4 regions of the Rhizobium sp. BK176 genome follow, and region 4 is predicted to be linked to each of the others. Evidence: predicted binding sites of a transcription regulator. Region 4 holds the regulator's gene; each other region holds the start of a gene.

What was found. Region 4 encodes PhoB, which activates phosphate uptake and scavenging genes when phosphate is short. Its sites were predicted from a motif close to TGTCATNNANCTGTCAT; they were not measured.
Region 1: FHT76_RS32945 (DUF47 domain-containing protein) is a predicted target of PhoB. The motif match lies at 3,415-3,431, and genes of this name have one in related genera.
Region 2: FHT76_RS29740 (LTA synthase family protein) is a predicted target of PhoB. The motif match lies at 1,499-1,515, and genes of this name have one in related genera.
Region 3: phoA (alkaline phosphatase) is a predicted target of PhoB. The motif match lies at 3,149-3,165, and genes of this name have one in related genera.

The regions. Positions count from the first base shown of each region.
Region 1 covers NZ_JANUBV010000018.1:121,008-126,709, forward strand. The annotation lists gene FHT76_RS32920 (DNA/RNA non-specific endonuclease) at 1-598, shown strand, start outside; gene FHT76_RS32925 (class I SAM-dependent methyltransferase) at 798-1,382, shown strand; gene FHT76_RS32930 (hypothetical protein) at 1,382-1,705, shown strand; gene FHT76_RS32935 (ATPase inhibitor subunit zeta) at 2,259-2,582, shown strand; gene FHT76_RS32940 (BA14K family protein) at 2,675-3,157, opposite strand; gene FHT76_RS32945 (DUF47 domain-containing protein) at 3,461-4,105, shown strand; gene FHT76_RS32950 (inorganic phosphate transporter) at 4,105-5,109, shown strand; gene FHT76_RS32955 (glycoside hydrolase family 3 protein) at 5,177-5,702, opposite strand, start outside.
Region 2 covers NZ_JANUBV010000014.1:60,474-66,175, reverse strand. The annotation lists gene bluB (5,6-dimethylbenzimidazole synthase) at 1-243, opposite strand, end outside; cobalamin riboswitch at 283-465, opposite strand; gene FHT76_RS29745 (hypothetical protein) at 491-1,324, opposite strand; gene FHT76_RS29740 (LTA synthase family protein) at 1,530-3,458, shown strand; gene FHT76_RS29735 (DUF1003 domain-containing protein) at 3,540-4,064, shown strand; gene FHT76_RS29730 (hypothetical protein) at 4,198-5,073, shown strand; gene FHT76_RS29725 (class II 3-deoxy-7-phosphoheptulonate synthase) at 5,271-5,702, opposite strand, start outside.
Region 3 covers NZ_JANUBV010000014.1:111,673-117,374, reverse strand. The annotation lists gene FHT76_RS29950 (glutaminase) at 1-683, opposite strand, end outside; gene rpsD (30S ribosomal protein S4) at 753-1,370, opposite strand; gene phoA (alkaline phosphatase) at 1,626-3,083, opposite strand; gene FHT76_RS29935 (ATP-binding protein) at 3,237-4,751, opposite strand; gene FHT76_RS29930 (MFS transporter) at 4,843-5,702, opposite strand, start outside.
Region 4 covers NZ_JANUBV010000004.1:246,298-251,999, forward strand. The annotation lists gene pstA (phosphate ABC transporter permease PstA) at 1-949, shown strand, start outside; gene pstB (phosphate ABC transporter ATP-binding protein PstB) at 964-1,779, shown strand; gene phoU (phosphate signaling complex protein PhoU) at 1,823-2,536, shown strand; gene phoB (phosphate regulon transcriptional regulator PhoB) at 2,573-3,256, shown strand; gene FHT76_RS16620 (GcrA family cell cycle regulator) at 3,355-3,888, opposite strand; gene FHT76_RS16625 (aspartate aminotransferase family protein) at 4,316-5,512, shown strand; gene argF (ornithine carbamoyltransferase) at 5,556-5,702, shown strand, end outside.

The sequences.
Region 1 (5,702 bases), on a different contig from region 4:
AAAAGCCAAGGGAACCGACAAGATCCAGTTCAGCCGCGGACATCTCGTAAGGCGTTTCGATGCAGCGTGGGGCGCAAGCGATGAAGAGGCACGGGAAGGAGACGAGGATTCGTTTCACTACACCAACGCCGCTCCGCAGTTCCAAACCTACAACAACGTCGATTGGGGCAATCTCGAAGACTACGTTCTCAACCAGACGCAGTTGACCGAGCGCAAGGTGACTGTCTTACAGGGTCCGATCTATCGCCCCGACGACCCTCCTTATGGAAAGGATCGAAAGGGTGGCCCTTGGAAGATACCTCTCTCGTTTTGGAAGATTGCGGTCGTTCAGAAAACGCCGAGCACGGTTTCCGCGGCGGCCTTCATTGTCGGCCAAACGCAGTACGTGGCCGCGCTATACGAAGCCAAAGTCTTCAAGGCACTGGCTCCGTATCGCTTCGAGGAGCTCCGGACCCGCAAGATTCAGACGACGATTGCGACAGTTGAGCAGGAGACTGGTTTGAACTTCGATCGTATCCGGCAGTTTGATTCCCACAACAGCCTGGAGTCAACGCGCCGAACTCGCTGGATAACCTCGGTGAACGACATTCTCATCTAGCGCTACTGCCGGGAACTCGGGTGCGTTGTTGGCATGCTGCGCTTGCGGCAGGCAATGTGCTGGGTATCACCGGAGTATAGGATCAACGTTCTCCCGCAAGATGCGCCGCACTGTGGCATGCCTGTTGGATTGCATCGTGAGCCAGACGGCTCATAGTGAGCAGTATGGAAGATGGAAAGTCTATCACGGAGTGACAGCCATGCCTGGAACCGTCGATGAGATCCGCCAACAGCAACGAGACAGATGGGATCGTTTTTCCACCGGCTGGAAGAAGTGGGACGAGTTGGTTCTTGGCTGGCTTGCCCCGTTCGCCGACGCGATGCTCAGGGTCTCCCACCTCAGGGAAGACGCGCATGTCCTTGACGTTGCCGCCGGAACTGGCGAGCCCGGGCTCACCGCGGCAACAATGGTGCCGCATGGAAATGTAACCGTGACCGATCTCTCGGAGCGCATGCTGGCAGTAGCATCCGAGAACGCCTCTCGCCGTGGCCTGACAAATTTCAACACCAGAGTTTGCGATGCCGGCGCCTTGCCGTTTCAAGATGCGTCCTTCGACAGCGTACTCTGTCGCTTCGGCTTCATGTTCTTTCCCGAAATCTCGGTCGCCGCTCGAGAATTTGCACGTGTGGCAAAGCCGGGAGCACGGATATGCGCGGCCGTCTGGAGCGGCCCTGACAAAAACCCCTGGGCAACGACGATCATGTCGACGATCTCGCGTCACATCGAGATGCCCGCCCCGCCCCCGGCTCGCCCGGACTTTTTCGTTGCGCGCCCGAAGGATTGATGCGTACCGCCTTCGAAGACGCTGGCCTGACAGATCTGCACGAGGAGGAAGTTTCATCTACCATGAGCCACGCGTCTCCCGAGAAATATCGGGACTTCATGACCGACATCGCGGCACCTGTCGTGGCGGGGCTCGCTAGGGCCGATACCGCGACGCAAGCCCAAATCCGCGGCGAGGTTCTGGCCCTGGCGCGAGGCTTCATTCAAGATGGCCAGGTGCAACTTCGTTCAACCGCCACAGTCATCGTTGGGACACGCCAGGTTAAGCTCGATCGAACCTACGAAGGCGATAAATTTGGCCGTTTCGCACCGGAGTTGACTTGATTTGACTGTCTCTTTTTAAAGCCTGCTCACTTCCTCGACGGCGTCCCAGAGGGCGATCGGTTTTTGCAGCACGCCGATCCTCTGCAGTCGACACGCGATCTCGATTTTCGGACCACCTCCACCCAAATGTAGATCCCGCACGACAGCCTACGACGTCTCGTCAGCAGGGAGGCGAAGTGCGTCCTCCTCTGTTGGGCAGGGCCCAAGAACGCTGCCTCCCGCTCCCCGCGAGGCAGATTCGCCAATGCGTCACCATGTTCGGGCCTTGCGGCCCACGAATTTACCCCCGCGCAGCCAGTCCCTTGCCAACCCTTGGCAGTGAAACTACAGGCAAGAACTTGATTTGGGTGCTATGCTTCCGCCATTGCGGAGAAGAGCGCGGCAACTGATTAGCAATTAGACGTTCATGCCAACAGCACGTCGTTCTTAGACAAGGCAATGGCCTGGTCTCCCTTGCTCAATTGGGCTGGCGCGAGCGGAGACCACGAACGTCTAGCACTTCGACACAGTATCTTTCGATTTCGGTGGAATTAAACGCAACGGAGGAGCTTCAATGTCTAATCTGCGCATCGACACCATGAGAATGGCCAGACGAAACAAGCTGGTCGGCATGTGGGCTGCCAATAAGCTGAACCTGATAGAGAGCGATACGAAGACCTACTCGGACGACCTTGCAAAGGCGGCCTTCGACGTCAATCAAAATGATATTCTTGCCAAGATTCGTAGCGATTTCGACGCAGCGGGCATAGTCCAGTCCGATGAAGAAATTCTGGCGATGATGAACCAATGTTGGCTCAATGCCGGAAACCAATCCGCACAGTCGTCCGACACCAGTGATGGCGCACTGGTGCAAATCGCACGAAACCTTATGAGGTGACGAGCTTCGTTCGAAGGAACAATGACAGTTTCGGTCCGCCCCACCCCTCACAGCAGAGGTGTTCGGCTGCGAAAAGTCCTACAGGGAACCCCTCAATAAGGTCCTACACATTGACGACGGGGTCCATAGTAGGGCTGGAAGGTGTTGTCGAACGCCCTGTAAGTGCGATAGCGCGCGTAACACCAACTGACATGGCTGCCCCCTTCATAGGCGACCGAAGGCTCATACTGGCGGTACGGCCGGTAATAGCCGTAAGGACGGGAATAATAGCCGTAGGAAGAGCCGTAGAACGTGTCATCGTACGGGCCGTAGTACGGCTGTGCCAAAGCGCCGCCAATGATCGTACCGACAGCCAGGCCGCCCAGGGCCCAGCCCCATTCAGATCCGTGGTGATGGTGGTATCCACGGTAATGGCCGCCATACCAGTGGCCGCCTCCTCCATGCCGCCATTGTACGGGTTCTGTCCGCTGCTGCATCTCGACCACGGGCGGGTTGATGGCCGGAAACGCCTGGGCTGGCGTAATTCCGGAAACATTTGTGACCAGGCCCAACGCTACGACGGCTAGCTTTTTCATGACGGCCTCATCCCCAGCGAAGAGGAGGGGCATATTTCCCTCCTGCCGAACCAAAGGTGAACGCAATTTGTCGAAAATCGTTCCCTGCGACGGCGTCGACACCGGAACATGCTTTTCATCCGCCCGCACAGAAATGCCGGACCCAGTGCGCGCCCAGTGAAGAGGACCCGCTGTCCTGTGGCCGGCGTTTGCGTGCTGCTACGAATAAGTTGACCTTGCCATCGGTTTCCCATTGCCCTGAGCACTCCTCCGCATTTATTACCGATTTATGACAGTTACACCCACCCCTGGAAGTGGCCCCTGATGATGAACATTTTTCGCAAGCTGATGCCGCGGGAGGACAGATTCTTCGACATGTACTCGAAGCATTCGAAAGTCGTCCTCGATGCAGCGGAAGCTTTAAACGACCTTCTCAATGGCAAGGACCTTGATAAAAATTGCCAAAGGATTGTGGGGCTGGAGAACGAGGCCGACGACATTACACGCGAGGTACTCCTTGCGGTCAGGCGCAGCTTCATTACACCCTTCGACCGTGGCGACATAAAGGACCTTATCCAGTCGATGGACGATGCCATCGACATGATGCACAAGACTGTCAAAACCATACGATTGTTCGAGCAATCGAGCTTCGATCCGCTGATGCAGCAGATGGGTGGGGAGATCGTCAAGGCAGCAAGGCTCATTGCGGAAGCCGTTACCCTTCTCGATAAGCTTGGCCCAAATGCCCAGCGACTCTCGACAATTGCGGAAGAGGTCACGCGCGTCGAAGGGAGGTCCGATGAACTCCATGACGAGGGCCTGAAAGACCTGTTCAGACGTCACGGGGCTAGGGGCGACGCCATGGCCTACATGATCGGCAGTGAAATCTACGGCGAACTCGAAAAGGTCGTCGACCGGTTCGAAGATGTCGCCAATGAGATCAGCGGCATTGTCATCGAGAACGTCTGATGGATGTTTCGATAGCTTTGCCACTGCTCGTTGGCTTGATCATCATTGCGCTGATCTTCGATTTCCTCAACGGATTGCACGATGCGGCCAATTCCATTGCGACAATCGTGTCTACGCGTGTCCTCCGTCCGCAATACGCGGTCGTCTGGGCAGCATTCTTCAATTTTATTGCCTTTGCGTTCTTCGGCCTGCATGTGGCTCAGACAGTCGGAACGGGGATCATTGATCCAGCCATCGTCTCTCCACAGGTGATCTTCGCCGCCTTGATGGGGGCGATCATCTGGAACGTCGTCACCTGGATTTTCGGCATTCCTTCCAGTTCGTCGCATGCACTCGTTGGCGGTCTCGTCGGCGCAGGCTGGGCGAAGGTGGGTTTCGCTTCGATCGTCTGGAGCGGCTTCCTGAAAACAGTCGGAGCGATTTTCTTCTCTCCGGCCATCGGCTTTTTCCTTGCATTGCTGCTGGTGCTTCTCGTGTCCTGGCTGTTCGTGCGGCAGACGCCTTTCGCTGTCGATCGCACGTTCCGCGTGATGCAGTTCGTGTCCGCCTCTCTTTATTCACTCGGGCACGGCGGCAATGATGCGCAGAAGACCATGGGTATCATCGCCGTATTGTTGTTCAGCCAGGGTCATCTCGGTTCGGAATTCTACGTGCCGTTCTGGGTGGTCATCTCTTGCCAGACCGCGATGGCACTCGGCACCCTCTTCGGTGGCTGGCGCATCGTCCACACCATGGGGTCGAAAATCACGCGCCTCAACCCAATGCAGGGGTTCTGCGCCGAAACTGGTGGAGCATTGACCCTCTTCGGTGCCACTTGGCTCGGCATTCCGGTATCTACGACCCATACCATTACCGGCGCAATTGTCGGGGTCGGTGCAGCCCGCCGCCTTTCAGCCGTGCGGTGGGGCCTTGCCAGCAATATCCTGATTGCGTGGATCATCACGATGCCTGCCGCTGCAGCAATTTCCGCACTCTTCTACTGGCTGGCAAGCCTTTTCGGCTAGGACCACGCCCACGTGCTTCAAGCTTAGCCAGAGGCGGCCGGCCGCTGGCACGCTTCAAGACAACGCTTCAAAACCCAGCATCTCCCAATCCGCAGAAGGGATCGACCGGGCTGTTGCGGTTCCACGGCGCATTGCCGAGCAATGCGTCCACCACTGCCCGCTGCATGGTTTCGGTCGTCGAATAGGCGTTGATGTAGGTCGGCACCCGCGGCGCATCATAGAGAAGATATGGATAGCCAAAGGAGATCATCACCGTCGGGACGTCATGCCAGCCACGCCACATGGCATTGCCGAAATTGCCGGTAAGCTTGAGCCAGTCGAGAAAAATGCGCCCGCGTGTCAGAAGTGTTTCATCGCCGAGGAGGTACAGCAGGAGGTCGAAATCCTTCGTATCGACCGCCATTTGCGGCGTATGTATCGTCACCTCGAAACCATGGTCTTTCAAAAAATCCGGCAGCACAAATTGCTGTGGCCCGGGCCAGAACGGAACGACGATGTCGCCGCTGAAGACGAGGACACGTCGGTGCTTTTTCGGGTCGAGCGGAAGGGTGCTGTCGACATCCTTGACGAGCGTGGGGATCCGCCGCGACACG
Region 2 (5,702 bases), on a different contig from region 4:
CCATACTGCCTCTTTCACCTGCTGATCGCGCACCAGGACGAAATTCCAAGGCTGCATGAACCCAACCGACGGCGCGTGGTGCGCGGCGGTCAAGAGCCTGCGGACAACGTCGTCCGGTATCGGATCCGGGAGAAACTCCGAACGGACATCGCGACGCGTCGAGATCGCACGATAAACGGCGTCACGTTCCTCGGTCGAAAAGGCTGCGGCTCCCGACAGGGAGCCTGAATGGTCTGGTCGCATCGTCAATCCCCAACAACACAACCGCCCGCCGTCCACGCAGGTCAGTCTACGATGTCGGGCCGGTCTTCTGACTTGGCGTCATCCGACTGCCGCGCCTTCCCGGTGCTGGACCAGTGGCTTGATGCGGCAGACGTCAGCCTTACAGCGCTGGGCACGTTCCGGTCTCTCACCGAATTCCCGATTCTCCCGCCTGAGACGGGCACCCGACGGAGGGTCTATGCCGGTAAAAATCGCTCGATGCAATCCTTTACGCAGAGACCGGGTAATAACGTACATAGGCGAACTCATCGCCTAGAGGCGACCAGTTGGGCACGTTGATCGTTCCCTGTCCGCCGAAGAGATCGAAGAGCGTCCTCAGATTTCCGCCGTCCATGTCCATCAGCCGCAGGCGAACGTGGAGATCGCGCGGATGATCGAAGACGTCAGGGTCGTAAGAGAGGATCAGAACCTTGTCATTGTTGGGCGACGGATGAGCGAACCAGTTCCCGTAGTTGTCGCCGGTGATCTGCTCGAGCCCGGTCCCGTCGGGATGGATCCGCCAGATCTGCATGAGGCCGGTACGGCTGGAATTGAAATAGATCCATTGGCCGTCCGCGGAATAGTCCGGCCCGTCATTGCGTCCTTCGCCATGCGTTAGACGCTTTTCTTCGCCGCCTGCCACAGAGATCGTGTAGATATCGAACAGGTCGTTGCGGATGCCGCAATAGGCGAGCTCTTTTCCGTCGGGCGACCAGCCGTGCCAATAGGACGGCTGATTTTGCGTCACAAGTCGCGGCGTCCCGCCTTCGGCGGGAAGCACATAGATCGTCGACTTCCCGAATTCCGTCTTATCGGAGATGACGATCTCACGGCCGTTAGGCGAGATGCCATGATCATTGTTGCAGGTCCTGGCAAAGCCAGTATCCACCTTCGCGACCTTGCCCGAACCGTCTAGCGCCAGCCGGTAAAGAAGCCCGTCGCCATTCAGCAGAAGATAGCTTCCGTCCGGCGAAAAGTTCGGCGCTTCCACCAATTGCGCGGTCTGCCAGACGACGCGCGCCTCGCCCGTTCTGACATTGTAGATCTCGACGGAACTTCTCAATCTAAATCCTCCTGACATCGATTCCCCTGACCTACGATGCCTCGCCACCGAGCACAAGTCGACGCGGGGTAGCGATGGGTGTCGGGCACACGGCCCTCGGCCCTTATCCACCAATCACAAATGCTGGAAACCTAACGGTTCATCTAGCGTTCATGACGAAGGTGTGACAGTTCAGTGAAGCTTTTATGACGTTGGAGTTTTTCAGTTGATCGCGTTGGTAATGAGGTCCGCAGCGGCAACGCGGGTTGCGTCGCTTTCCACCGGTGTCCGGGGAAGCGCACGGTCGCCGGCTATACGGACGGCCCTGGCCATCAGCCTTTCCGCTCTCATTGCCGTTTTCGCCACCGTAGCGGTTGAAATTATTGCGCGCGATGGGCTGGCCGACGTTGGGGAATTCCTGACGTCGCCGGCACGTCCCGGTATCACCACCGTCGCGATGCTGACCGTTCTGATGCTCTCTCTGGATGCAGCCCTGGGAAGGCGATTCATTTCGGCATTGATCGTTCTGCCGGTGGTTATCGTCCCGGCTATCGTCTCCAACCAAAAGCAGCACTACCTTTCGGATCCTCTTTATCCGTCAGACGTCCTCTTCGGACGGCAGATCATGGAATTGCTGCCGGTGATGGTGCGCGACCGACCGTGGACCGCCGTCGCCATGCTGGTTGGCATCATTCTTTCCGTTGCCGCGATTGCCGCGCTCTGGCATTTCGCCTGGCGCCACTTTCCGCGGCTTTCGAAGACCACTCGCCTGCGTCACCTCTGCATCGGCCTGCCTGTCGTCGCCGCCTTCGGCACGCTGATGGACTATTCCAAATACTCCTACATACGCGACCGTCTTCAGGTCGTTCCGATGATGTGGGACCAGAAGGAAAACTACCGCAGCAACGGCTTCATCCTGGCCTTCATCTTCAATATTCCGATGGCCGACGTGGCAGCGCCAGCCGGCTTCGGTGCACAAGCGCTCGATGCCATTCCCGGCCGTAACTACGGTTACCTCAGCGGCCCGCGCGAAAAGCCCGACGTGATCATGCTGATGAGCGAATCCTTCTGGGATCCGACCAGGTTGAGGAACATCAGCATGTCGCCCGATCCCATGCCGAACATCCGCGCGGCGCAGTCGGGCTACGTCTTCTCGCCCGAGTTCGGGGGCATGACGGCCAACGTCGAATTCGAAGCGCTGACGGGATTCTCGAATGCCTTCCTGCCCTACGGCAGCATCCCGTATCAGCAGTATATTAGAGGCAACCTTCCTTCGCTTGCGACGTTCTTCCGTGGCGAAGGCTATGCTGCCCGTTCGCTGCACCCCTTCAGCGGCTGGTTCTGGAACCGCAACGAAGTCTACAAGGATTTCGGCTTCGAGCAGTTCCGCTCGGAAGAAACCCTGCCGCCGATGGAGAAAAGGGGCATCTTCGCTTCGGACGAGTCCCTCATGAAGGAGATCATCAACGAAGCCGACGGCCTTGATCGCCCGTTCTTTTTCTTCGGGGTCACTCTTCAGGGACACGGCCCTTACGAGCCTAACCGCTATGCGCACAACAGCATCGACATACAGGGCAACCTGAACGACGCGGACCGGGCGACGCTCGCCACCTACACACAGGGGATCAAGGAAGCCGACGATAGCCTCAAGATGCTGATGGATTGGGCTAAGAAGCGCGACCGTGAAACAATCATCGTGCTCTGGGGAGACCACTTGCCTCCGCTCGGCAACGTCTACATGGCGACAGGCTACATGCCGGATCAGGTTGCGACCCGCAAGGCATCGGTCAGCGTCATGAAACAGGAGCACGAGACCCCGCTCGTGATCTGGTCGAACAAGAAGGGCAGCAAAAAGGATGTCGGCACTATCAGCCCGTCACTGCTTCCCTATCATCTTCTGAAGTTCGCCGGCTTCGAGCATCCCTACTATACGGGCTTCCTCGGTCGCGTGCAGAAAAAGTACAGCGTCATCGACCGCTATCAGCTCATTGCGCGCGACAACACGCCGTCGCCCGATTGGGTGTTGAAACCAAAAAACCTCGATCCTCTCGTGCGGGACTATCGATACCTCCAGCACGACATCATGTTCGGCAAGGCCGAGACCCTTGATCGCTTCTTCCCACAGCATGCCTGGCTCTATGCGCAAGGCACGTAAAAGAGCGACAGAAGTCCACATTGCAATTTGAAAACATTGGGGAATACTGGCGCCCGAGCGATCTAGCATTCGGAGTCAGCCATGCATAATCTATCGGACTTCATCCACCATCACTTCGACAAGTCGGCCGACGAACTCGGCGAGATCGAGAAGCGCGTCCTCGCAAAGGCCCATGAGCGCAAGATAATCTCGACCGATATCAATGCGGCTCTGCGGGCCGAATCATCTGTCGGCGAACGCCTGGCGGATTCGATCGCCCGCGTTGGCGGCTCCTGGTACTTCATCGTCACGTTCCTGCTTTTTCTGGTCTTCTGGTGCGTCGTGAACACCATCGTGCTGCTCACACGCGCTTTCGATCCCTATCCTTTCATCTTCCTCAATCTTGTGCTGTCGATGCTTGCCGCCATCCAGGCTCCGATCATCATGATGTCGCAGAACCGTCAGGCTGAGCGCGATCGTTTCGAGGCCGCCAAAGACTACGAGGTCAATCTCAAAGCAGAACTCGAAGTCCTGTCGCTGCATCAGAAGATAGACATGCGCGTGCTCACGGAAATTGCAGCATTGCGAGAAGATATCGAACGGCTACACCAGCGACTACCAAGTTGATGCCGCCGTCCGGAACCGCTTGAATTTAACTATACCGACTGATTAACGATCCGCTAATCACGTCCCGCATTGAAACATCGACGCAAATGTTGGAGGAGCAACGGAAACCAATCCGATCCGACCGTACAAGACAATGCTCACTGGCAGGCCACATACTCGCGATGAAATCCTTCATCACCCTCTATTTCTGTCCATAGAACGCCAGATCGCACTCCATCTTATCGGCATCCACAAGCGCGCTCCTCGCCTTGCCCGCCTTGCTGCGTCGCACCAGAAGTGGCTGCTGACACAGACGCTGTTCGCCATGCATACTGGACGCGATAAAAGCAATCCGGTCTCGGGCCTTACGGCCGGTCGCATGATGCAGGTCGCCAAGGAATTCGATCTCGCCAGCAAGAATACGGCCGCCTCGTTTCTTGCCGAACTGATCGCCTACAAGTTTTTGCGGGATGCTCCCGATGAAACACCCGATCGGCGCCTCCGCCGCCTCGAGACGACGGAACTCAGCGAGGAGGCCATGGCCTCCTGGTTCCAGGGACATATGGCCTGCCTCGATCAACTCGACGGTGCCAACCGCGGCAGCCTGACCGCAGATGACCCTCGGCTCTTTTATCTGGCACAGCCGCGCGCCGCGCGTGCCCTGATCCAGGACCCGGTGTGGAAGGAGCCGCGGGCGAGCATCGGCCACTTCCTCTGGTCCGATGTCGGTGGCCTCGTGCTGCATGATCTGATAAGCCGCCTCCCGGACGACGCGCGTGAACAGCATCGCATCCTGCTGAAAGGCGTGAGCATCAGCGAAATCGCTAATGAATTCGGTATCTCCCTGACAAACCTCAAGCGGATGTTCAAGAAAGCCGAAAGGGATGACATGCTTGGCTGGGAGAGCCCACGCAGCCGCGGTGCGCTTTGGCTCTCGCGCACGTTCATCGAGGACTATTTCTACTGGCAATCCGCAAAGTTCGCCGAGCTGGACAGGGCGATCCACTGGGCCGCCGGCCAGATCCGCTAGCCGGTTGCCAACCCGCGTGTCGGTGCGAAACGGTGTGCGACAGGTCCGCATCGCACCGATTGGCGAACCGCAAACACGCCGCTGCCGCTTGACCTCAGGATCGGCACAACATGCGATGCCCCCGCTGCCAGCGGTCGGTCCGTTCCCAAATGAAAAAGCCCGGCATGGCCGGGCTCTTTCTTTCACATTCGCCTTGATCAGCCGTTGGCGGCCATCCGCTTTTCGTCGCGGCCGCCCTTCATGCGCTCTGCCAGCAGGAAGGCAAGTTCCAGGGCCTGGTCGGCGTTGAGACGCGGGTCGCAATGCGTGTGGTAGCGATCGTGCAGATCTTCGGCCGTTACGGCACGAGCGCCGCCAGTGCATTCCGTGACATCCTTGCCGGTCATCTCGATATGAATGCCGCCCGGATGCGAGCCCTCGGCGCGATGGATCTGGAAGAAGCTCTCGACTTCCGACAGGATCCGCTCGAACGGACGGGTCTTGTAGTTGTTCAGCGTGATCGTGTTACCGTGCATCGGATCGCAGGACCAGACGACCTTGCGGCCTTCGCGCTCAACCGCGCGAATAAGCCGCGGCAGATGGTCGGCGACCTTGTCGTGTCCGAAGCGGCAAATCAGCGTCAACCGACC
Region 3 (5,702 bases), on a different contig from region 4:
TTCGGCGATACGACCGAATGGCCGGTCATCGGGTTGCTGCCACGTGCGGCAAGGAAGAGCCCTGCCTTCGCCAGTTGCTCGCAAGTCATCGATAGAGCGCACTGGTGGAAATAGACGCCAAGCACGTAATCGACGGGATGATCGAGGTTGCGATAGGAACGCATGAAATTGGCGAGCGCCGCATTGCGGTAGCCCGTCTGCGTCTCTGACTTTGCAACGCGATCATCGATGCTGATCGACTCATCATCCGCCAGATAGCGGACGAACCGCAGCAACTCGCCAATCGCCTCGCGCGGCGCATGGCCGGCCATGACGACATCTGTCACGGCAATCGCACCGGCGTTGATGAAGGGATTGCGCGGAATGCCCTGCTCGTGCTCGAGCTGGACGATCGAATTGAACGCCGAGCCCGAAGGCTCACGGCCGACGCGCTTCCACAAGCCCTCGCCGACTTTGCCGAGCGCAAGCGTCAGCATGAAAACCTTTGAAATGCTCTGGATGGAGAACGGCACGTCTGCATTGCCGACGTTATAGACCTTGCCGTCTACGGTCACCACGCTCAAGCCGAACTGGTTCGGGTCCACCTTGGCAAGCTCTGGAATATAGTCCGCAACTTTGCCTTCGCCGATACGGGGCGCCAGTTCCTTATGGATGCTGTCGAGAACTGCCTGCAAGTCCGTCATCGTACCTCTCCAGATAACAAAAAAGCCGCCCCAAGAGGCGGCTTTTCCGTAAGCGAAAACGCCTCGCGATTAACGCGAATAGAATTCGACCACCAGATGCGGCTCCATGACGACCGGATAAGGTACGTCGCCGAGCGCCGGAACACGAGCAAAGGTCGCAACCATCTTGTTATGGTCGACTTCGATGTAGTCCGGAACATCGCGTTCAGCCAGGGAAATCGATTCCAGAACGGAAACGAGCTGCTTCGACTTCTGACGAACTTCGATGACATCGCCAGCCTTGCAACGGTAGGAACCGATGTTGACGCGGACGCCGTTCACGGTCACGTGGCCGTGGTTCACGAACTGGCGGGCAGCGAAAACGGTCGGAACGAACTTGGCGCGATAGACGATCGCGTCCAGACGGCACTCCAGAAGACCGATCAGGTTTTCAGAGGTGTCGCCCTTGCGGCGGGAGGCTTCAGCGAAGATTGCACGGAACTGCTTCTCGCGCAGGTCACCGTAGTAACCCTTGAGCTTCTGCTTGGCGCGCAGCTGCACACCGAAGTCCGAAAGCTTGCCCTTGCGGCGCTGACCATGCTGGCCCGGGCCGTATTCGCGGCGGTTCACCGGGGACTTCGGACGGCCCCAGATGTTTTCGCCCATACGGCGGTCAATCTTGTACTTGGACGATTCGCGCTTGCTCATCGTATTTCCTTTCAGAGTGTTACGGCGGCTTGTTTCCAAACCGCTCGAAGGAAACACGCCCTCCTTTGATCTTCTTTCGAGGATCCGACAGGATCATCCTATTACGCGAACAGGACAAATCCACGGGACATGTCAAATGAAACACCGGACATCTCTGCCCGGTGCTGCGCGGTCTTTAGGGCGAAGTCGCTGGAATGTCAATCACAATTCCACGCCCTCGCCCCTCAATAACCCCGATGTGCCAGGCTTGGGAGCTTACTTGGCGCTCGCCGTTTCGGTCTTCAGGCCGAGTGCGTCGCTGATCGTATAGAACAGATCCGTCTGGTCCGTCAGGCCGGTGACATTGGCGGCACGCGGTCCAAAGGCAGCGATACGCAGCTGCGAGCCGGTGTGACCCTGATCGTCAGCGTCGTCGGAGTTGCCGTAGCTCACGGCCATGACAGCGCCGTCCTTCGTCATCAGCGCTTCCGTCAGGCCCGGAGCCTTCGTATCGGCATCGACGATCTGGCTGGCGTGCGCATGGTCGGCGGTGACGATAACGAGCGTGTCGCCGGCTTCCTGAGCGAACTTCAGCGCTTCCTGAACGGCTTCGTCGAGATCAACCGTCTCGCCAATCTGCCCGCACGGATTGGCGGCATGATCCTGCTTGTCGATCGAGGCGCCTTCGACCTGCAGGAAGAAGCCCTTCTCATTTGTCCGGAGCAACTCGATCGCCTTCGACGTCATCTGTGCCAGCGTCGGGGTTGCTGCCGTGCGCTTCTCGTTCGGCTTGCAGACGACAGGTTCCTTCTCGACATTGCCGTAGTGGCTGGCCTTCGGGCCTTCCCAGCGAACAGGCATGTTGCCCTCGGCAAACAGGCCGAGCACCGGCGCGCTGTCGTTCGCCTGCTTGACAGCCTGGAGCTCGTCGAGATTCGAGACGATCTTGTAACCACGCTCCTCGGCCTGCTGACGAAGCGTCTTGTCCTTCCATTCGCCTGCCTTCGCGGCTTCGGCGAAGCTCTTGGCGCCGCCGCCGAGCGTCACGTCGGCGCGTGCATTGAGCAACTGCTCGCTGATCGATCCCTTGCCGCCGTTTTCAAGCGCGTTCGTCGGGCACTTCTCGGTCGTGGACAACGGGCTGTAGCACTTGCGCTGGGTCACGTGTGCGATCTGGACTGCGGGCGTCGCATCCTGCAATTCGGCCGTCGAGACGTTGCCCGTGCCGATGCCGGCGGCCTTTGCCTTTTCGAGGAGGGTTTCGTGCGCCTTCTCGTGAATGTCGACGCCGATTGCGCCGTTATAGGACTTAACACCGGTCGCCCAGGCGGTGCCCGAGGCAGCGGAGTCGGTGACGTAGGTCGGCTTGCCCGTCTTCTTGTCGAGCGAATAATGCGTGTACTGGCCGGTGACCGGCAGCGCATCAATGCCCTTGAAATACTGGCCGGCGCCAACCGCGTAGTTGCGCGCGATGGTGATTTCGGAATCGCCCATGCCGTCGCCGATCAGCAGGATGACGTTCTTCGGGCGTGTGTCGCTCAGCGCCGCGCGATAGGCTTCGGTGATATCGCCGGAAAGGCGGCGTGCGCCACCAGGAGCACTCAGATCGGCGCTTGCCGCGCGCTGCAGAAGCTTGTTCGCTGCATCGTCGGCATAGCCTGGCTGAATGGCGACGGTTGCAAGCAGGCCGCCGACGACAAGGCGCAGCAGCGGGTGACGAACATTGTTTCTCATGACCGAGATCTCCTTTTGATAATCCGCATCGACCGCATGGGTCGCGCGCCTTATCCACCACCCGAATGAAGCTCTTGTGACAAAAGCAACTTCTTCGTGTGACATTTGAGATCGACTATAGACCGAGCCGATTACCCGCGCTCGATCCAGTCTTCATTCCGCTGCGGAGCGCATTTCATCCGCATCGGGCGCGTTGGCATCGCCGGGGGCTGTCTGGCAATTCATATCGGGGAACGCGACGATGCGCTTGCCGGCGAAATCCGTGTGGACCACGACCGTCCCCTGCTCCTCGAAATAGCCGAGCAGACGTCGCGCCCGCCGGGCCGAATGAGTGCCGTAAGCCCGGGCAATCCGCGCATCGGATGGGCACGGCTCGCCGCAGACCGCAGCCTTTGCCAGCATCAGGAAAACACCCTGCAGATCGTCGGTGACACCCGAAGAGAGCGACAATGCCGTTGCCCAGGCCTCGGTCTCTGCCGTGGCGGCATCCACGCCGGAGCGAGAAATCGCCACGCGGCGCCGAAACTCCGGCAGGGACATCGGAGGGCCCGGGACCCGGCGCATGCGAAGGCGCACAAGGAAGTCCTGATAAAGCACCGAATCCGTTCGGAATCCCGAGCTTGGATCGTCGAGTATCTCGTGCAGCACCGCCGTCAGCCTTTCCTCGCGCTCCTCGGCGGACAATTCGGGCTGAGAGGAACGCGCCTCCGAGACGGGCGCCGAGGCAGCAGGCGCGGACCGCGACAGTTCGGCAAGAATGTCGGTGGTCGGACGTGGCGCCGGCGGAGCACGGCGCACGATTGGCCTCTGGAACTCCTCTGGATCCGGCGTGAAGATTAGGTCCTCGACGTCCTGCGGGGCATCCGGCAGCGGCATGAGCTTCGGACTCGAGGAACGCGCGGAGGTCTCGACATTGCCGATCTGGATTGGCAGTGGGCGACGTGACAGAGCTGGCCCGAGCGCAACGAAATTGCCCCGCTTCAGATCGCGGAACATTTCCGCCTGCCGCCGATCCATCCCGAGCAGATCGGCCGCACGCGCCATGTCGATGTCAAGGAAGGTGCGGCCCATCAGGAAGTTCGAGGCTTCGGCGGCCACGTTCTTGGCAAGCTTTGCCAAGCGCTGCGTCGCGATCACCCCTGCAAGACCGCGCTTACGACCGCGACACATCAGGTTCGTCATGGCGCCGAGCGACATCTTTCGCGCGTCGTCGGAAACTTCGCCAGCGACCGACGGCGCGAACATCTGCGCTTCATCGACCACCACGAGGACCGGATACCAGAACTCGCGATCGGCATCGAACATGCCATTGAGGAAGGCTGCGGCGGCGCGCATCTGCTGCTCGATCTCAAGCCCTTCCAGCGTGAGAACGCAGGAAACGCGGTGCTGCCGGATGCGGTTGGCGATGCCGGCAAGCTCCGCTTCCGTACGCTCACCATCGACGACGACATGACCGAATTTGTCCGACAAGGTGACGAAGTCACCCTCGGGATCGATGATGACCTGCTGCACCCACTGCGCGGACTGCTCGAGCAGACGACGGAGCAGATGCGACTTGCCGGAGCCGGAATTGCCCTGCACCAGAAGACGGGTAGCCAGAAGCTCCTCGATATCGAGCGTGGCCGGATTGCCTCCCGACGCCGATCCCATATCGATACCAACCTGCAATGTCACATTCCTCTTTCAATCAAACACGGCGTCGTAGCAGATCAGACCGTGTCTTTGGCAACACGGCAACACAAACCCACAGGAGAAAACGTCAGAACCTGGGCTTCAGCATCCGTGTGAAAACCAAGCTGATCAGCAGCGGAACCAGCAAAATGGCAAGCCCGACGCGCAACCCCAAGACCTCGGCGATGAAGCCGATCAACGGAGGTCCGATCAGGAAACCTGTGAGAGCCATGAAGGACAGGATCGCGACGTTGGCTGCCGCCGGTCGGTCCTTGAGGCTCGCCGCGGCAGTGACAGCCAGGGGAAAACCGACCGACACGCCGATCCCGACCAAGGCAAACCCCGCCAGAGTCACCAGGCTATGCCAAGCAAAGACGACAATCAGCATTCCTGTAAGAGCCGCCACCCCACAACCACGGGCCAGCGCGATTGCCCCGAAACGCTGCTTCAGGTGGTCGCCGCTGAAGCGTCCGGTCGCCACCATCATCGCGAAAATCGTGTATCCGATACCCGTCATCATGCCGTCTGTCTGGAAAACGTCCTTGAGATAGACGGCGGACCAGTCGGCAATCGCGCCCTCGGTCATGGTGATCCCGAAGACGAAGGCGCAGATGCCGAGAAGCGCGCTGCTCGGCAGCTTGAACGGCATGTGCGGCGGAACCGAGCCCGCCTCGCGATCGGGCGGCAGACGAAGGCTCGCGACGATGGCAAACGGCAGAACGACGAAGGCGGCTGCCATGATCGCCCATTCGGCAGGGGCAGCAATCGCGACCATTCCCGAACCAAGCAGGCTGCCGGCCATGATACCAAGGCTCCAGAAGCCATGGCAGCGGTTCATGATGATGGAGCCAGTATCCTTTTCGGCGCGGTCCGCTTCGACATTAAGCCCCAGCTCCAACGTCGACATTGCAACGCCAAGCAACGCCAACGCGATGAACAGCTCGATCG
Region 4 (5,702 bases):
GATGATCTCGAAGGGTGCGCCGATCCAGCTGCGCGACATGGTCGTTGCCGATCCGTCGCTGATCGGCAAGACGGTCAGTGTCACGCTGCTTGCGGACGCCAATATCGACTCCGCCAACAAGGGTCAGATCGACCTCAACGTGGACGAAAAGAACCGCAAGGTGAACGACAAGCAGGTCGGCTGGATGAACCAGCTTGCCGCCGATGGCACCCTGCACAAGAAGTTCAACACCGGTCTCTTCGTCAACGGCAACTCCAGCCGTCCGGAGGCTGCGGGACTCGGCGTTGCGCTGATCGGTTCGCTCTACCTGATGTTGATCGTGCTCGCCCTCTCACTGCCGATCGGTGTCGCAGCTTCGATCTATCTCGAAGAGTTTGCGCCGAAGAACAAGCTGACCGACCTGATCGAGGTCAACATCAACAATCTCGCGGCTGTTCCCTCGATCGTCTACGGCCTGCTCGGTCTTGCCGTCTTCATCAACTTCGCAGGCCTGCCGCGTTCCGCGTCGCTGGTCGGCGGTCTGGTGCTGTCGCTGATGACCCTGCCGACGATCATCATCGCGACGCGCGCAGCGCTCCGCGCCGTGCCGCCGTCAATCCGCGCGGCTGCCCTTGGTCTCGGTGCCTCGAAGATGCAAATGGTGTTCCACCACGTCCTGCCGCTCGCGATGCCAGGCATCCTGACCGGCACGATCATTGGCCTGGCACATGCACTCGGCGAGACGGCTCCGCTGCTCTTGATCGGGATGGTCGCCTTCGTCGCCAACGCACCGGCAACGCCGATGGAGCCTTCGACAGCCCTGCCGGTCCAGGTCTACATGTGGGCCAACGAAGCCGAGCGTGCCTTCGTCGAGCGCACATCGGGTGCCATCATCGTCCTGCTCCTGTTCCTGGTCGTCATGAACTTCGGAGCCATTCTCTTGCGTCGTCGCTTTGAGCGCCGCTGGTAAACGGAGTAGACATTATGAACATGTTGACGGAAGCAGCAGTTGAGAAGGCGCTGGATCAGAAGATGAATACCGTTCCCTATAAGATGATCGGCCAGGACGTCTCGGTTTACTACGGCGAAAAGCGTGCGCTTTTCGATGTGAAGCTGAACATTCGCGAAAACACGGTGACAGCATTGATCGGCCCGTCCGGTTGCGGCAAGTCCACCTTCCTGCGCAGCCTGAACCGGATGAACGACACGATCGATGGTTGCCGCGTTACCGGCAAGATCACGCTCGATGGTGACGATATCTACGATCCGGATATCGATGTCGTGGAGCTCCGCGCTCGCGTCGGCATGGTGTTCCAGAAGCCGAACCCGTTCCCGAAGACGATCTATGAGAACGTCGCCTACGGCCCGCGCATCCATGGTCTTGCCAAGTCGAAGGCCGACATGGACCAGATCGTCGAGGTCAGCCTGCAGCGCGCCGGTCTGTGGAACGAGGTGAAAGATCGCGTTCATGAAGCCGGCACCGGCCTTTCCGGTGGTCAGCAGCAGCGTCTCTGCATCGCCCGCGCCGTTGCCGTCAGCCCGGAAGTGATCCTGATGGACGAGCCATGCTCGGCTCTCGATCCGATCGCCACGGCAAAGGTCGAGGAATTGATCCACGAGCTTCGCGAAAATTACACGATCGTCATCGTGACGCACTCGATGCAGCAGGCCGCCCGCGTTTCGCAGCGCACGGCCATGTTCCACCTCGGCAATCTCGTCGAGGAGAACGACACCGACAAGATGTTCACCAACCCGGACGACCCGCGCACCCAGGACTACATCATGGGTCGCTTCGGTTGATCGCCGACGACGGTAACACTCACGACATTCAAGGATGATCCCTATGGCATCGACACATATCTTTTCTGCGTATGACGATGATTTGAAGTTTCTGACGCGCCGTATCTCGGAAATGGGCGGCCTGGCCGAGCAGATGGTTTCGGATGCGGTTCGCGCCCTTGTCAACGGCGACACGGCCCTGGCCCAGAAGGTCATCTCCGACGACGTGATCCTCGATCACGCCGAACGCGAGGTTGGTGACAAGGCGATCGTTACCATCGCCCGTCGCCAGCCCATGGCCGCCGACCTTCGCGAGATCATGGGTTCGATCCGCATCGCCGCTGACCTTGAGCGCGTCGGCGATCTTGGCAAGAACACCGCCAAGCGCGTTATCGCCGTGCAGAGCGCCGGCGTCCCGCGCAAGCTTGCCCGCGGCCTTGAGCACCTCTCCGAACTGGCGCTCGTCCAGCTCAAGGAAGTCCTCGATGTCTATACGAGCCGCGCTGCCGACAAGGCAAAGTCGATCCGTGAGCGCGACGAGGAAATCGACGCGATGTACACCTCGCTGTTCCGCGAGATGCTCACCTACATGATGGAAGATCCGCGCAACATCACCAGCTGCACACATCTTCTGTTCTGCGCCAAGAACATCGAGCGTATCGGCGACCACGCCACCAACATTGCCGAGACAATCTACTACATGGCCACCGGTGCTCAGCCGGAAGGCGAACGTCCGAAGGACGATACCGCCAACACCGTCGGCGCTGTCACCGAATAATCCTTCCGCGACCGCGCCCCCAGGAGACCGAAACGAATGATTCCAAAAGTAGCAGTCGTTGAAGACGAGGAAGCACTGAGCGTGCTTCTCCGTTATAACCTTGAGGCTGAAGGTTTCGAGGTCGATACCATCCTGCGCGGCGACGAGGCCGAGATCCGGTTGCAGGAACGGACCCCGGACATCCTGATCCTCGATTGGATGCTGCCTGGCGTATCCGGCATCGAACTCTGCCGCCGCCTGCGTATGCGGCCGGAGACCGAGCGCCTGCCGATCATCATGCTGACGGCCCGCGGCGAGGAAAGCGAACGCGTTCGCGGCCTCTCCACCGGTGCCGACGATTACGTCGTCAAGCCGTTTTCGACGCCGGAGCTCGTTGCTCGCGTCAAGGCGATGCTTCGCCGCGCCAAACCGGAAGTGCTCTCCACGCTCCTGAAGTGCGGCGATATCGAGCTCGACCGCGAGACGCATCGCGTTCATCGCAAGAGCCGCGAAGTTCGCCTTGGTCCGACCGAGTTCCGGCTCCTCGAATTCCTCATGGCGTCCCCTGGCCGCGTCTTCTCGCGCTCGCAATTGCTCGATGGCGTCTGGGGTCATGACATCTATGTCGACGAACGCACCGTCGACGTCCATGTTGGTCGTCTGCGCAAGGCGCTGAACTTCTCCAACATGCAGGACGTCATCCGCACCGTTCGCGGCGCCGGATATTCAATGGAAGCCTAGGCTTTCCCCGGAAAGCCTGCGCGACTTTCATAAAATTTCACAAATGAAAAACGGGCCCGCGAGGGCCCGTTTTCTTTGGTCCTTATCCGGCTTCCGGGTCAAGCGACCCGGTTGGCGGCCTTACGGCGCTCGTTTACCGGCTGATAGGCCATGCGTTGATGGTACGTGCAATATGGGGAGTTGTCCGGGGACTCGCAGCCGCAGAAGTGGAAGTCGTCCTTCAGCGGATCGCCGACCGGCCACTTGCAGGTGCGTTCGGTCAGCTCCGTCAGGCCCAGGCGACGCGAAATCGGAACGACCACGTTTGCGGCCGGACGATAACGGACTTCCTCGATCGCATCGATCTCGATTTCTTCCTTGAGCATCGTCGCGCCCTGCTGGCGAGTGACGGTGCGCGTGGCGACGCGAGATGCATAGTTCGGAGCGCGCGGTGCGGATGTCGTGCGCTTGGGTGTCCGGACGGTCGTCGTCGAGCCTCCGGCCTTGGCACGGCCGGGCAAACTCAAACGGTGGACTTTGCCGATGACGGCATTACGGCTTACACCGCCAAGTTGTGCTGCAATCTGGCTGGCGCTCAGGCCTTCGGACCAAAGCTTCTTCAGTTTTTCAACGCGCTCGTCTGTCCAGTTCATGCCCCTGTCTCCGCCTTATTAGCGTTGGTGTAGGCAGAATCCTTCACCGTTGCCCCGGACGTATCCGAGGCAAGAAACGCTTGCTCGATTTTGGTGACTAGTTCCGCCGCATGCAGTCTAGTAATTGAGTTTTAACCTAGTGTGAGGCTGACTCCGTGACAAGAGTCGGTTGAATCCCGGCGAATCGAATTTGGAGTTTTCCCCAACTTGCTGGACGGCAGAGTCATTTCTGCAACATTAGTTGTTGATAGGTCGGACGCCTCGGGATGGCAGCTTGACGCATGCAGCAAAAGCTCAGTTTTGTTGACATTGCAGTGCGAAAAGTAAATAGTGCTGCTCGCCGCCGAAAGGCGGCATTTTTAATTTTCAGGCCCGCCTTCCTTAGCCGGAGTCCGGCCGCTGATGATCAATGACAGGAGATCGCGCTATGGCTGAAGCCGCGCTTTACGATACCTACTCTCGTGCCCCCTTGCGGTTCGAGCGAGGCGAGGGCGTGTGGCTGATCAGCGAAACGGGCGAGCGATATCTTGACTTCGGTGCGGGCGTGGCCGTCACCTCCGTTGGCCATGGTCATCCGCATGTCGTCGGCGCCCTGAAGGAGCAGGCCGACAAGGTTTGGCACCTTTCCAACATTTATGAGATTCCGGGCCAGGAAACGCTCGCGAAGCGTCTGACCGATGCGACGTTCGCCGATAAGGTATTCTTCACGAACTCCGGCGCGGAAGCTTTGGAATGCGCGATCAAGACTGCGCGTCGCTATCAGTATTCCAAGGGCCACCCCGAGCGGTTCCATATCATCACCTTTGAAGGCGCCTTTCATGGACGAACGCTGGCGACCATCGCCGCTGGCGGCCAGGAGAAATATCTCGAAGGCTTCGGTCCCAAGGCGCCCGGTTTCGATCAGGTTCCCTTCGGCGATCTCGACGCCGTTCGTGCCGCCATCACGAGCGAAACAGCCGCGATCCTTATCGAGCCCATTCAGGGGGAAGGCGGCGTCCGGCCGGCGACCAACGAGTTCCTGAAGGCGCTCCGCGCAATCTGTGACGAGAACGGCCTCCTGCTAATCTACGACGAAGTGCAAACGGGTGTAGGACGTACCGGCAAGCTCTTTGCGCACGAGTGGTCTGGCGCCACGCCTGATATCATGGCGGTCGCCAAGGGCATTGGCGGCGGCTTCCCGCTCGGAGCCTGCCTCGCGACGGCAGAAGCCGCATCTGGGATGAAGGCCGGCACGCACGGCTCCACCTATGGCGGCAACCCGCTGGCTATGGCTGTCGGAAGTGCCGTGCTCGACGTGGTTCTCGCGGACGGCTTCCTGCAGCAGGTGCGCGACGTCTCGCTGGTCTTCCGCCAGGGGCTGGCCTCGCTCAAGGATCGCTATCCTGATATTATCGAGGATATCAGGGGCGAGGGACTGCTGCTCGGCGTCAAGGCCGCCGTACCATCCTCGGAACTGCTGCAGGCGATCCGTGACGCTCATCTGCTCGGCGTTCCCGCTGGCGACAACGTCATTCGTCTTCTGCCCCCTCTGGTCGTCACGGCTGACGAAGCCCGCGAGGGCCTTGCCCGCCTTGAACGCGCCGCTGAAAGCCTGCGCGCTTCGAAGGCAAAGAAGACGGCTTGAATGGATAAAGCCTGCCGAAAGGCGGGCGTGATAGGTAAAGACGATGGCATCCCCCAAACACTTTCTCGATCTCTCCGCCGTCGCGGCATCTGACCTGCGGCTCATCATGAACGACGCGATGTCCCGCAAGGTGGCCTTCAAAGCCGGCCAGGGTGACAAGCCGCTCGCCGGCAAGATGCTGGCGATGATC